DNA from 2 places in the Rhodococcus sp. LMD genome. Region 1 is predicted to be linked to the other one. Evidence: predicted binding sites of a transcription regulator. Region 1 holds the regulator's gene; the other holds the start of a gene.
The links. Region 1 encodes LexA, which represses DNA repair genes until DNA is damaged. Its sites were predicted from a motif close to CGAACANNTGTTCG; they were not measured.

Region 1 (3,404 bases):
CTGAGCGGCGACGCGTCCCGCCGGGCGCTCAGTTCTCGGATCCGGTCTCGCGCCGGTGCTGGTGCTCGCGCAGCTCCTTGATCTCGCGTTCGAAATCCTCTGCGGAGCTGAAGGACCGGTAGACGGACGCGAACCGCAGGTACGCCACCTCGTCCAGGTCGCGCAGGGGTCCGAGGATGGCCAGACCGACCTCGTTGCTCGGAATCTCCGGGGACCCCTTGGCCCGCACCGCGTCCTCGACCTGCTGGGCGAGGAGGTTGAGGGCATCGTTGTCGACGTCGCGTCCCTGACAGGCGCGAGCTACGCCGCGCACCACCTTCTCCCGGCTGAACGGTTCGGTGACGCCGCTGCGTTTGACGACCGACAGCACCGCCGTCTCGACCGTGGTGAACCGTCTTCCGCACTGGGGGCATGCCCTCCGGCGCCGGATCGCGGCCCCCTCGTCGGCTTCACGGGAATCGACGACGCGGGAATCGGGGTGCCGGCAATACGGGCAGTACATGTCGATTCCTTCGTCGTAGCCGTGCTGGCCGCGACGTCGGCGTCGAACCGATGCCGTCCTCCCGAGACCGGACCCACCGGCAGGCGAATCGCTCTCGGCGCGACCACACGAGGTGGTGTCACTGACAAGAGTCGACAATACCTGCATACCCGGGTCGTCGGCCGAACCCGGTGCCTGCCCGCCCATGCCTGTTCACCGCGGCGCGGAGGCCGGAACGAGCAGGGTCTGGCCGGTGCGGAGGCGACCGTCCGGCATGGCATTGAGGTCGAGGATCCGCTCGATCGCCTCGGACCGGGACAGACCCGGAGCCACCCGGGCCGCGACGTCGCCGAGCGATTCGCCCGCCTGCACGACGGTGACGTCGGTGCGTGCGGCGCCGGCCGCGACCTGACTGGTGCGCAGGTGCGCGATGCCGAGCAGTCCCGCAGTCACGAGCGCGGTCAGCAGCGCCGTCGCCAGTATCGTGCCCGGGCGGGTGTGTGCGACCTCGGCCGGCCGGTGCGGGACGCGTGAGACCCGGACCGGAGCGCGCCGGTAGTCCACGATCCCCCCGTCCGGACGGACGGGAAGCCGGCGGGCGGGCGCCTCGTGGGGGCGCCGCACGAGATGCGTCGTCCCTGCCCGGCGTACCCGGTCCTCGGTGTCCTGCGGCCCGGTGTCCTGCGGCCCGGTGTCCTGCGGCCCGGTGTCGTGCTGCCCGGTGTCGTGCGGCCCGGTGTCGTGCGGCCCGGTGTCGTGCGGCCCGGTGTCGTGCGGCCCGGTGTCGTCGAACTGCCGGTGGTTCCGTTCGGTTCGGCGCACTGCTGATGTCCTCATCGAGGCCTCCGTGTCACTCGCCCGCGGGACGGTGCCCGCGACGTGTCGCTCGTCCGCGGGAGCAGGACCCGCAGCGGAACTTCGGTCATCGCTCGATCGACGGCCGTTCGATCACCTGTTCGAAGGAACGTATGTTCGATGTGTACCACGTCGCTCCGACAAAGTCAGCACAACGGGCGGAAAACGTCGAACAGATGTTTGATAACCGGGCCGCGGAGAGCTAGATTCGATCCATCACATCCAGCACATCCGACACACGACGCACGGAGGTCACGACATGACGGACGGCCATCCCCCGGCGGGGCGGAGCCGGACGACCACCGCGGATCCGGCCGTCGGCCTCACGGAACGCCAGCGCCGCGTCCTCGAGGTGATCCGCGAATCGGTCACCCAGCGCGGCTACCCTCCGAGCATCCGCGAGATCGGCGACGCAGTGGGCCTCAACTCCACCTCGTCGGTGGCGCACCAGTTGCGCACCCTCGAGCGCAAGGGTTTCCTCCGGCGCGATCCGAACCGTCCCCGCGCGGTGGACGTGCGCGGGCTCGAGGATTCGCAGCCGCCGGCGCCGCAGGCGCAGCCGGTGGACGGGGTCGATGTCGCCGCCGAGTCGGCCACGGCGGCTGCCATGGTCCCCGTGCTGGGCAGGATCGCCGCGGGCGGGCCGATCCTGGCGGAGGAGTCCGTCGAGGACGTGTTCCCGCTCCCGAGAGAACTGGTGGGTCAGGGTTCGCTGTTCCTGCTCAAGGTGGTCGGCGAGTCGATGGTCGACGCGGCCATCTGCGACGGCGACTGGGTCGTGGTGCGCCAGCAGAACGTCGCGGACAACGGGGACATCGTCGCCGCGATGCTCGACGGTGAAGCGACCGTGAAGACGTTCAAGCGCGTACACAACGACGTGTGGCTGATGCCGCACAACCCGATGTTCGAACCGATCCCGGGCAACGACGCGGTAATTCTCGGCAAGGTCGTGACCGTGATCCGCAAGATCTGACCTCGCCCCTTCCGCAGAACGCGCACGGCGGCGCCGCGATTCGCGGCGCCGCCGTGCATGTCCCGGTGGGGTCAGAGATTCAGGCCGCGGCCGATGATGTCCTTCATGATTTCGTTCGTCCCGCCGTAGATCTTCTGCACGCGGGCGTCGAGATACGCCTTCGCGACCGGGTATTCACGCATGTAGCCGTATCCGCCGTGCAGCTGCAGGCACCGATCGATCAGCTCGACCTGCTTGTCGGTGGTCCAGAACTTGGCCATCGCCGCCTCCTGCACGCTCAGGGTGCCGGCATTGAGCTGCTCGATGCACTTGTCCACGAACACGCGTGCAAGGGTGGTCTCGGTGGCCAGCTCGGCCAGCTCGAAACGGGTGTTCTGGAAGCTGCCGATCGACTTGCCGAATGCCTTGCGGTCCCGGCAGTACTGCATCGTGTCCTCGAGCACGGCTTCCATCGCCGCCGCCGCCACCACCGCGATCGACAGACGTTCCTGCGGCAGGTTCTGCATCAGGTAGATGAAGCCCATGCCCTCCTCACCGAGGAGGTTGGCGGCAGGCACCCGCACGTCGGTGAAGTGCAGTTCGGCGGTGTCCTGCGCCGCGAGGCCGATCTTGTCGAGGTTGCGGCCCCGCTCGAAGCCCGCCATCCCGCGCTCGACGACGAGGAGCGAGAAGCCCTGCGCGCCCTTCTCCGGGTCGGTGCAGGCGACGACGATCACCAGGTCCGCGTTGATGCCGTTGGTGATGAAGGTCTTGGAACCGTTGAGGATCCACTCGTCGCCGTCGCGCACCGCGCGGGTCTTGATGCCCTGCAGGTCGCTGCCCGTACCGGGCTCGGTCATCGCGATCGCAGTGATGATCTCGCCGGAACAGAATCCCGGCAGCCAGCGCTGCTTCTGCTCCTCGTTCGCCAGCTTCAGCAGGTATGGGGCCACGACGTCGTTGTGCAGCATGAAACCGATGCCGCTGAACCCTCCGCGGGTGGTTTCCTCGGTGACGATCGTGTTGTAGCGGAAGTCCTCGACACCGCCGCCGCCGTACTCCTCGGGCACGGCCATGCCCAGGAAACCCTGCGCGCCGGCCTTCTTCCAGACCTCG
Region 2 (3,404 bases), 2.7 Mb from region 1:
GAACTGGACCCGCCGCTCGCTTCGTTCGCGTGGCACCCCGCACCGGCTCCGACGCCGACGGGCCGAATGTCACATTCGGTCGGTCAGATCGACGCGGTGTGACATTCGGCCCGTAAGTGTTCGGCCCGTGAGCCTTTCGGAGACGGTGAGATCAGACGAGAAGGGTCGCGGCCGTCGCGGCGACGACGTCGTCGACGCTCACGCCGGGCGCGGTCTCGACGAGCTTCAGGCCCTCGTCGGTGACGTCGATGACGGCCATGTCGGTGATGATCCGCTGGACGCAGCGCTTGCCGGTCAGCGGCAGGGTGCACTCGTCGAAGATCTTCGGTTCACCCTTCTTCGTGACGTGTTCCATCATCACGATGACGCGCTTGGCACCGTGGACGAGGTCCATCGCGCCGCCCATGCCCTTGACCATCGCGCCGGGGATCATCCAGTTGGCGATGTCGCCCTTCGCGGAGACCTGCATCGCGCCCAGGACGGCGACGTCGATCTGGCCGCCGCGGATCATCCCGAACGACTGCGCCGAATCGAAGAACGACGCACCCGCAATGGTGGTGATGGTTTCCTTACCGGCGTTGATCAGTTCGGGATCGAGTTCGTCCTCGGTCGGGTACGGGCCGACGCCGAGCACGCCGTTCTCCGAGTGCAGGATGACCTCGACGCCCGGATCGAGGTAGTTGGGCACCAGGGTCGGCATGCCGATGCCGAGGTTGACGTACTGCCCGTCCGAGAGTTCCCGGGCCACACGCGCGGCCATCTGCTCGCGGGTCAGCTTCTTCACGGTGGTGGCGGTCTGGGTCATGAACGAACCGTCCGATTCTCGATGCCGACAGTGACAGGTCCGACGGGCACGACGCGCTGGACGTGGATGCCGGGGGTGTGGATCTCGTTGGGGTCGAGCTCGCCCGGTTCGACGAGGTGCTCGACCTGCGCGATGGTGATGCGGCCCGACGTGGCGGCGGGCGGGTTGAAGTTGCGGGCGCTCGCGCGATAGACGAGGTTGCCGTGCCGGTCGCCCTTCCAGGCGTGCACCAGGGCGTAGTCGGCGACGATTCCGCGCTCCATGACGTAGGTCTCGCCGTCGAACTCGCGGACCTCCTTCGGGGGCGACGCGACCGCGATGCCGCCGTTGCCGTCGTAGCGCAGCGGAAGCCCGCCCTCCTCGACCTGGGTGCCGACGCCGGCCGGGGTGAAGAACGCGGGGATGCCCGCGCCGCCGGCGCGCAGCCGCTCGGCGAGGGTGCCCTGCGGGGTCAGTTCCACCTCGAGCTCGCCGGAGAGGTACTGGCGGGCGAACTCCTTGTTGGAGCCGACGTAGGAGGAGATGGTGCGTCGGATGCGCCCCTTCTCCAGCAGTACGCCGAGGCCGAAGCCGTCGGTGCCGCAGTTGTTGCTGACCGTCTCGAGGTCGGTGGCGCCCTGGTCGAGCAGCGCGTTGATGAGGATTTCCGGGACGCCGACCAGGCCGAATCCGCCCACGGCGATGGTGACGCCGTTCGGGATGTCGGCTACGGCCTCGGCGGCGGTGGCAACGACTTTGTCCATGCCCTTACGATAGCGCCAGTCGTACGTAATGTGAACCCTCGTCCGTCATGCGAACCATTTCGATACTGTTTCAGTTTCGAATATTGATTCGTGCCGGGTGACCCACTAGCCTTGTACGCATAGCGTCCCTCCGTCCATATCGCGAACACGCGCCGAACACCGAGGTCTCATGCTTCATCTGCCGCCCCGCTTTGCGCGCCCCGACGGCGCACACCCGCCGCTGGACTTCCCCGACTACCGGACCACCGCGCTGCGCCGCCCGGCCCAGCCGCTGACGCTGATCCCGCAGCGCCTCGGCGAACTCACCGGACCCGTCTTCGGCGAGGACCGCGTGCAGGAGGGCGACGCCGACCTGACCCTCGCCCACGGCGGCGAGGCCGCCGGGCAGCGCATCATCGTGCACGGCCGGGTGCTCGACAGCGACGGCAAGCCCGTCCCGCACACGCTGCTCGAGGTGTGGCAGGCCAACGCCGCCGGCCGGTACCGGCACGTGAACGACAACTGGCCCGCCCCGCTCGACCCGCACTTCGACGGCGTCGGCCGGTGCGTCACCGACGCCCAGGGCAACTACCGGTTCACCACGATCAAGCCCGGCGCCTACCCGTGGCGCAACCACCACAACGCGTGGCGCCCCGCCCACATCCACTTCTCGCTGTTCGGCACGGCGTTCACCCAGCGGCTCGTCACCCAGATGTACTTCCCCGACGACCCGATGTTCTTCCAGGACCCGATCTACAACTCGGTGCCCGCCGAGGCACGGCACCGCATGGTCAGCGTCTTCGACTACGACGCCACCGTCGACAACTGGGCCCTCGGATTCCGTTTCGACATCGTCCTGCGCGGCCGCGAGGCCACCCCCTTCGAGAACGAGGAGGACGACGATGAGTGAGTTCGCTCCTCGTTACCCCGTCACCCCCGGCGACCAGAGCACGGCCACCTTCGGCCCCACGCCGTCGCAGACCGTCGGCCCGTACTGGAAGATCGGCCTCGACTGGGGCGCCGACGGTGAGAACGTCGTCCCCGCCGACACGCCCGGCCGGATCACCGTGCGGATCACCGTGATCGACGGTGACCGTACGCCGATCGCCGACGCGATGGTCGAGACCTGGCAGGCCGACGCCGACGGCCGGTTCGGCACCGACGGTTTCCGCGGCTTCGCCCGCAGCGCCGCCGACGAGACCGGCACCGCCACCGTCTACACGATCAAGCCCGGCGCCCACGAGTCCGACACGGACGCCGACGAGGCGCCGCACCTGAACGTCGGGATCTTCGCCCGCGGCATGCTCGATCGTCTCTGCACCCGCCTGTACTTCCCGGAGGATCTCGCCGCGCACGCGACCGACCCGGTGCTCGCCGCGCTGCCGGAAACGCAGCGGCGCAAGCTGATCGCCGAGAAGTCCGACGACGGGTACGTCTGGACCGTGTACGTTCAGGACCTCGATCCGAACGGTGTGGAGACGCCGTTCTTCGCGATCTAGACGGGAGCGTGTCTTGACCGTGCCGGCGCAGTCCGACCCCACCCGCGGTGCCCTCTTCGACCCCGTGTTCGGCGCCGCCGACCTCGCGCCGCTGCTGTCCGACCGCGCGTGGATCACCGCCCTGCTCGAGGTGGAGGTGGCGATCACCCGCGCCGCCGAGAAGCACGGTCGGGCGACCCCCGCCGATGTCGTCGCCGTCGCCGCCGCGGCCGACGACCTCGGCCGCGACCTGGACCCGGCCGAACTGGGCCGGCTCTCGGCGGCCGGGGGCAATCCGGTGATCCCGCTGGTGAAGATCCTGCGGGCGCGCGCGGACGCCCCCGCCGCCGCGGTGCACGTCGGGGCCACCAGCCAGGACGTCCTCGACTCCGCGCTGAT

Region 2: ACWPQI_RS22550 (CoA transferase subunit A) is a predicted target of LexA. The motif match lies at 1,626-1,639, and genes of this name have one in related genera.

What each region holds. Positions count from the first base shown of each region.
Region 1 is NZ_CM148557.1:2,256,140-2,259,543, reverse strand. It holds gene hrpA (ATP-dependent RNA helicase HrpA) at 1-4, shown strand, start outside; gene nrdR (transcriptional regulator NrdR) at 29-502, opposite strand; gene ACWPQI_RS10590 (LysM peptidoglycan-binding domain-containing protein) at 695-1,318, opposite strand; gene lexA (transcriptional repressor LexA) at 1,596-2,309, shown strand; gene ACWPQI_RS10580 (acyl-CoA dehydrogenase family protein) at 2,381-3,404, opposite strand, start outside.
Region 2 is NZ_CM148557.1:4,930,277-4,933,680, forward strand. It holds gene ACWPQI_RS22540 (carboxymuconolactone decarboxylase family protein) at 1-102, shown strand, start outside; gene ACWPQI_RS22545 (CoA transferase subunit B) at 152-805, opposite strand; gene ACWPQI_RS22550 (CoA transferase subunit A) at 802-1,548, opposite strand; gene pcaH (protocatechuate 3,4-dioxygenase subunit beta) at 1,718-2,437, shown strand; gene pcaG (protocatechuate 3,4-dioxygenase subunit alpha) at 2,430-3,026, shown strand; gene ACWPQI_RS22565 (lyase family protein) at 3,040-3,404, shown strand, end outside.